Regions from separate parts of the Pseudomonas sp. AC211 genome, predicted to be linked through region 3. Evidence: predicted binding sites of a transcription regulator. Region 3 holds the regulator's gene; each other region holds the start of a gene.

Region 1 (2,266 bases), 2.9 Mb from region 3:
TCCTGCACGGTGGCGGTCATTTCGTGCATGGCGGTGGCGACCTGGTCGGTCTCGATCTTCTGATTGTTTACGCCGGCGCTGGTCTGTTCAGTCACGGCAGATAGCTGCTCTGCCGCGCTGGCGATTTGCGTAACGCCATCGCGAATGCCGCCAATCAATTCACGCAGGCCCAGCGTCATGTTTTGCATGCTGGTTTGCAGCTGACCCAGCTCGTCACCGCGACGGGTTTCGATGTCGTGGCTAAGGTCGCCCGACGCGATGCGTTCCACACGGCGCAGCACGGTTTGCAACGGGCCGACAATTTGCCGGGTGATAAACAACGCAGCGATCAGGCCCAGCACTACTGCGATCAACGAGGCCACCAGCAGCACAATTTTCGCCTCGGCTTCTTCCTTGTCGCGCTTGGTGTTCTGACTCACGGTGAGCTGCGCGCAGGCGTCGAAAATCTGTTTGATCTGGACATCCAGAATGGTTTGCGCCGCCGCGATATTGGCCAGCGCCGTAGCGAACTGACCGACCGTAGCGCGGTAACCGTTCAGTGCGTCGGCGGCTTTTTGCAAGCCGGCGGCCTGCTCGCTGGATACTTTGTCCGAGAGCGTTTTGAGATTACCAAGTGCCTGATCAATCGCGGCGAGCGCCGGCTGTTGCAGCTCAACCCGGCCGCTATAAGTGAAGCCGCGCAGCTCGAAACGTGCGGTTTGAATCAGGCTGTTCTGCGCGATCAGGGCGTCGAGCACTTGTTGATGCTGCTCAGCATTTTCTTCGCCGACGGTCTCGGCACGAACCGCCGTCGAAACGTTGCCCACTTCCGCGACTGCCGCGTCGGCGAACTTGCCGAATTGGCCGCGCAAGGCTTCGCGGGTAGCGACAGCCTGGGTCATCTGGTTGAACGCCTGGCGGTACTGGCTGCTGGCATCGCCCGCCTGCTTCAACAGAACCAGGTCGTTCGGCGATTTCATGATTTGGGTGCCGCTCTGAACGCCGGCGTCGAATTTGTCGAGATTGTCGACCACGGCGGCGTTATGGGCGGCGTCGCTGTTTTGCGCGTAGGTCAGGCGAGCAATACGCACGTCGCGGGCAATGGCACCCAGTTTAGAAATGGCCGCCAGCTTGTCGCCGCGCTCGAGCACCGAGCTCAACCCCAGCCAACCGGCCAGCGTGATTAACAGCGTCAGCAGCAGCACCGATGCAAAACCAAGGGCCAGTTTTGCGCCGACACTGATATTGCTCAGCGCCTGAGTAAGCCATCCAAACATGGGAGTCTCCAGAAAAACGAGGCAGAGGCGGCCAGCTCTATCGGCTGGCTCCTGCGCAATATATCGACTTATCCGACACAACCTTAAGGAACATTTGGCGCCCTGATACCGCGTCGGCGGCGGATGCACGTTCGGAGCAAAACTGGTCGATTATCGAACGTCCTACAAACAGCCCATTGACCGAATTAACCAGTTAGTACATTTTCTCCTACACGCTTTTGGCCGCTCGCCTGCCAGAACAACAATAAGAAATGGAGAACGCTTTATGCCCCGTACCGTGCTGGTGCTTAACGGCCCCAATCTCAATATGCTCGGCACCCGCGAACCGGCTACCTACGGCCACGAAACCCTCGCTGATATCGCTGAACTGTGCCGCCGTACCGGCAGCGCCCTGGACCTCAGCGTCGAGTTCGAACAAACCAATCACGAAGGCCGGTTGATCGACTGGATCCACCAGGCTCGCGGCCGCTGCGCCGCCATCGTGATTAACCCGGGCGCCTGGACGCATACCTCGGTCGCCATTCGCGACGCTTTGGTCGCCAGCGAATTGCCGGTGATCGAAGTACACCTTTCCAACGTGCACAAGCGCGAAGAATTCCGTCACCACTCATACGTGTCCGGCATCGCCGTGGCCGTGCTCGCCGGGTTCGGCAGCAACGGCTATCGCATGGCTGTTGAACACGTTGCTCATCTGCTCAAGGCCTGACCATGTCCCGCACCCGCAGCATTCTGGCCGGCCTGATTGGCGCCGGCATTCAGGCCTCGCGCACGCCGGCCTTGCACGAGCATGAAGGCGACGCTCAGGGCATTCGCTACCTGTATCGCCTGATCGACATCGACGCCCTGAAGATGGACCTCGACGACCTGCCCGCCCTGCTCGACGCCGCCCAGCACACCGGCTTCACCGGCCTGAACATCACCTTCCCGTGCAAGCAGGCGGTGATCCCGCTGCTCGATGAGTTGTCGCCGGAAGCGCGCGGTATCGGCGCGGTGAATACGGTGGTGTTCGA
Region 2 (2,266 bases), 1.4 Mb from region 3:
ATTTCGATCAGACGTTTGGCGATCAGCGGACGGGCGATGGACGTACCCAGCAGGTACTCGCCTTCGTACACGGTGTTGGCGCGGAACATGGGGAAAACGAAGTCGCGAACGAACTCTTCGCGCAGGTCGTCGATGAAGATTTCCTTGACGCCCATGGCCTGTGCCTTGGCACGGGCTGGCTCAACTTCTTCGCCTTGACCGAGATCGGCGGTGAATGTCACCACTTCACATTGATAGGTGTCTTGCAGCCACTTGAGAATCACCGAAGTGTCCAGGCCACCGGAATACGCCAGGACAACCTTCTTTACGTCCGCCATGCCATCACTCCACGGGGTTCTACGGAAAACCCGCGATTCTACTGGCCGCGCCGCACAATTTACAGAGGCGCGACAGCTAATGACGATGAAGCGACGGATTCTTTCGTCTAAACGACGGGAAGCGCACAACCTGCAATCAGGACGTGGCAGCAGGTTTTATCGGCGCGGTCGCGGGAGTGGGGGGCGCTGGCGGCATGGGTTCGCGGGACAAATGCACGGTTACCCGGCGATTTTTCGCACGGTTGGCGGCATTAGTGTTGGGAACCAGCGGATAACGCTCACCGTGGAAGCGAACGACAAACTGGCTTTCAGGGATGCCATTGGCCTTGAAATATTCCTGCACGGCTAACGCGCGACGGCGGGACATATCCAGGTTGGTGAGGCGGTTGCCGCCGTTGTCGGAATGGCCGTCCAGCTCGATATGGTTAACGCTCGGATCAGCCTTGAGGTACTGCAGGATGATTTCCAGCTTCGCGCGAGAAAGTTCATCCAGGTCGGCGCCGCCACCCGGAAAGGCCACTTGCACTTGTTTGATCTGGTCGAAATTGACGGGCAGCAGCTTGGTCGTGCAGTCCAGGTAATCGTGGTAGGCCTTGTTGAACTTGACCGGCAGCAGGCGAACTTCAACGCCCTCGCCGCCGTCCGGCATGCGGTGGCGCACTACGGGACTGCGACCTTCCAGTAACCCGGTGAGCATGCGCGCGCCTTGCTGCTGGCTGCTGTTAAAAGGCATGGCGCCGTTGTCGACCGTGACCCGACCCAGATTGATGTCGCCTCGCCCTGGTTGCCACGGTGCTGCGGCAGCAACCAGGGTGGCCGAACCTGCACCCAGCCAGCGTTCGCGGGCTTGCAGGCGGAAAGTGACCTGTTCACCGGCACGGCGTACGAAGTGGCCTTGGCCGAAATCGGTGATGTCCTGCGACAAGCGGCACTCGAATTGATCGCCGTCGACCTTCCATTCGACCTTTTCCAGGCGCGTTTGGAAGGTGATCGCCATGGCCGGCAGGCTGGCGAATAAGCTGAACAAGGCGAGATAGCGCTGGCGCACGGTAGGCTCCATGAAGAATTACGGCGTTCTGAGTGGGGTATCGGTTGGCGTTTGGAAAACTTGATAGCGGGTGCCGCTACCAGGCTTTTCCGGTAGCATTCGCAGCAGTTTTCACCGCACAAATTTCGCTGATCTGGTATCGCCCCCCATGACTGACCGCCTCACCCTGCTGCGTCCGGACGACTGGCATATTCACCTGCGCGACGGCGCGGTGCTGCCTCATACGGTCGCCGACGTCGCGCGCACCTTCGGTCGCGCCATCATCATGCCGAACCTGGTGCCGCCGGTGCACAACGCCGCCGAAGCCGATGGCTATCGCCAGCGCATTCTTGCCGCCCGCCCGGCCGGCAGCCATTTTGAACCGCTGATGGTGCTGTACCTCACCGACCTCACCAGCCCGGACGATGTTCGCAGCGCCAAGGCATCCGGTTTCGTACACGCCGCCAAGCTGTATCCAGCCGGCGCCACGACCAATTCCGATTCCGGCGTGACCAGCGTCGACAAGATTTTTCACGTGCTCGAAGCCATGGCTGAAGTGGGCTTGCCACTGCTGGTACACGGCGAAGTGACGCGCGGCGAAATCGACGTATTCGATCGCGAAAAGGTGTTTATCGATGAGCACTTGACCCGTGTGGTCGAGCGTTTTCCTACGCTCAAAGTGGTGTTCGAACACATCACCACTGGCGATGCGGTGCAGTTCGTCAACAGCGCCCCGGCCAATGTCGGCGCGACGATCACGGCTCACCACCTGCTGTACAACCGCAACCATATGCTGGTTGGCGGCATTCGCCCGCACTTCTATTGCCTGCCAATTCTCAAGCGCAACGTGCACCAGGAAGCCCTGCTGGACGCCGCCACTAGCGGCAGCGCCAAGTTCTTCCTCGGCACCGACTCGGCGCCC
Region 3 (2,266 bases):
TTCGGTAACCAGTTGCGTAACGCGCTTGATCACCTGACCGGTGAGGTCCTGGTAATCCTGGGCGAGCAGAATGTCGTTGAGGTGCCCCGACAATTTGCTGCTGTCACGTTCGCTTCGGGCGAGAAACAGTTCGATGCGTTTGGCCAATTCGCGGAAAGCTTCGGCACCCAACTCGCGGCGCATAAAGCGACCCCAGTCGGCGCCCAGCGCAGTGGCTTCATCGTTGAGGTCGTTAACCAGCGGCGCACTCTGCTCCACCAGATCCATGGTGCGATTGGCCGCTTTCTCGGTCATCGTCACGACATAGTTCAGGCGTTCGGTGGCGTCGGTGATTTGCGACACTTCCTTGGCATGTGGAACGCGTGGGTCAAGCTGGAAGTTGACGATGGCGTTGTGCAGCTCACGCGTCAGTTTTCCCACTTCGTGGTAAAGACCACGATCACGCACTTTGTTGAGCTCATGAATGAGCTGCACCGCTTCGCCAAAATTACCTTTCTCAAGGCTATCAACGAGCTCGCGGGCATTGGATTTTAGGGACGACTCAAGGTCGCCCATGGGTAGATCGTCGTGCGCCATATTGCCCCCACGGCCGGGATCAGCCGTTAACACGCTCGAAGATTTTTTCGATCTTCTCTTTCAGCACTTGAGCTGTGAACGGCTTCACTACGTAGCCATTCACCCCGGCCTGCGCCGCTTCGATAATCTGATCGCGCTTGGCCTCGGCGGTCACCATCAGCACCGGCAGGTGCTTGAGACGGTCATCGGCGCGAACCGCACGCAACAGGTCGATACCGGTCATACCCGGCATGTTCCAGTCAGTGACGAGAAAGTCGAAGCTGCCGCTTTGCAGCATGGGTAAAGCGGTGGTTCCGTCATCAGCCTCAGCGGTGTTGGTGAATCCCAAGTCACGCAAGAGGTTCTTGATGATCCGTCGCATCGTTGAGAAGTCGTCAACGATGAGGATTTTCATGTTTTTGTCCAAGTCGACCTCCGTACAGTCCTAAACGCACCCAGCACCTGGATGCGCGTTGAATCGAGAAACTGGCAGTGCCGCTCAGCTAGCGCGCCACTCGCTCAAGCGTGCACGCAAACGAGCGGCACACTGGCTATGCAACTGGCTGACCCGCGATTCGCTGACCCCCAGCACTTCGCCAATTTCCTTGAGATTCAGTTCTTCGTCGTAATACAGCGACAACACCAACTGTTCACGTTCAGGCAGTCCAGAGATGGCCGCCGCCAATGCCGATTGGAAGCGTTCATCTTCCAGATCGCGCGAAGGCTCGAAGTGGGTAATGCCAGCGTCTTCACGCAGACCTGTGTGCTCGCCGTCCTGAAGAAGGTCGTCGAAACTGAACAAGCGGCTGCCCAAAGTGTCGCCAAGAATGCCGTAGTAATCCTCGAGACTCAATTGGAGTTCGGCCGCAACTTCTTGATCTTTAGCGTCTCTACCCGTTCGGGCTTCAATTTTTCGGATTGCGTCACTGACCATGCGACTGTTGCGGTGCACCGAACGCGGTGCCCAATCGCCCTTGCGTACCTCATCCAGCATAGATCCACGTATGCGAATGCCGGCGAAAGTTTCAAAACTGGCGCCTTTGCTGGAGTCGTATTTCTTTGACGCTTCAAGCAGACCGATCATGCCGGCCTGGATCAGATCTTCCACCTGCACGCTTGCCGGCAAACGTGCCAGCAAGTGGTAGGCGATGCGTTTGACCAGAGGCGCGTAACGCTCGATCAACTGGTGCTGGGAGTCCTGCGCCTGTGCCTTGCTATACATACGGAGCCCATTGCCTGATGTCATACGGCCGTATCAGCAAGCGGTTGCTGGACCAGACGCTCCACGAAGAACTCCAAGTGCCCACGCGGATTGGCTGGTAACGGCCAGGTGTCGACCTTCTGCGCGATGGCCTTGAATGCCAGCGCGCACTTGGAGCGAGGGAAGGCCTCATAAACTGCGCGTTGCTTCTGTACCGCCTTGCGTACCGACTCGTCGTAAGGCACAGCGCCGACGTATTGCAAGGCGACGTCGAGGAAACGATCAGTCACTTTGGTCAGCTTAGCAAAGAGGTTGCGACCTTCCTGTGGGCTGTGCGCCATATTGGCGAGTACGCGGAAACGGCTCATGCCGTGGTCGCGGTTCAGCAGTTTGATCAGGGCGTAGGCGTCGGTGATGGAAGTGGGCTCATCGCACACCACCACAATCACTTCCTGGGCCGCGCGCACAAAACTCACCACCGCATCGCCGATACCGGCGGCGGTGTCGATC

What was found. The regulator FliA, encoded in region 3, starts transcription of late flagellar genes. The targets are predictions, from matches to a motif close to CTAAAGTTTNNNNNNNNNNNGCCGNTAA.
Region 1: the regulator FliA is predicted to act here: its motif matches at 1,317-1,344, upstream of ACZZZP_RS20945 (methyl-accepting chemotaxis protein).
Region 2: the regulator FliA is predicted to act here: its motif matches at 1,403-1,430, upstream of ACZZZP_RS13475 (flagellar protein MotY).

Annotation. Positions count from the first base shown of each region.
Region 1 covers NZ_OZ409830.1:4,431,044-4,433,309, forward strand. Annotated here, with positions in the region: gene ACZZZP_RS20945 (methyl-accepting chemotaxis protein) at 1-1,256, opposite strand, end outside; gene aroQ (type II 3-dehydroquinate dehydratase) at 1,522-1,962, shown strand; gene ACZZZP_RS20955 (shikimate dehydrogenase) at 1,965-2,266, shown strand, end outside.
Region 2 covers NZ_OZ409830.1:2,885,614-2,887,879, forward strand. Annotated here, with positions in the region: gene ACZZZP_RS13470 (argininosuccinate synthase) at 1-317, opposite strand, end outside; gene ACZZZP_RS13475 (flagellar protein MotY) at 454-1,365, opposite strand; gene pyrC (dihydroorotase) at 1,514-2,266, shown strand, end outside.
Region 3 covers NZ_OZ409830.1:1,501,085-1,503,350, reverse strand. Annotated here, with positions in the region: gene ACZZZP_RS07335 (protein phosphatase CheZ) at 1-576, opposite strand, end outside; gene ACZZZP_RS07330 (chemotaxis response regulator CheY) at 596-970, opposite strand; gene fliA (RNA polymerase sigma factor FliA) at 1,055-1,801, opposite strand; gene fleN (flagellar synthesis regulator FleN) at 1,798-2,266, opposite strand, start outside.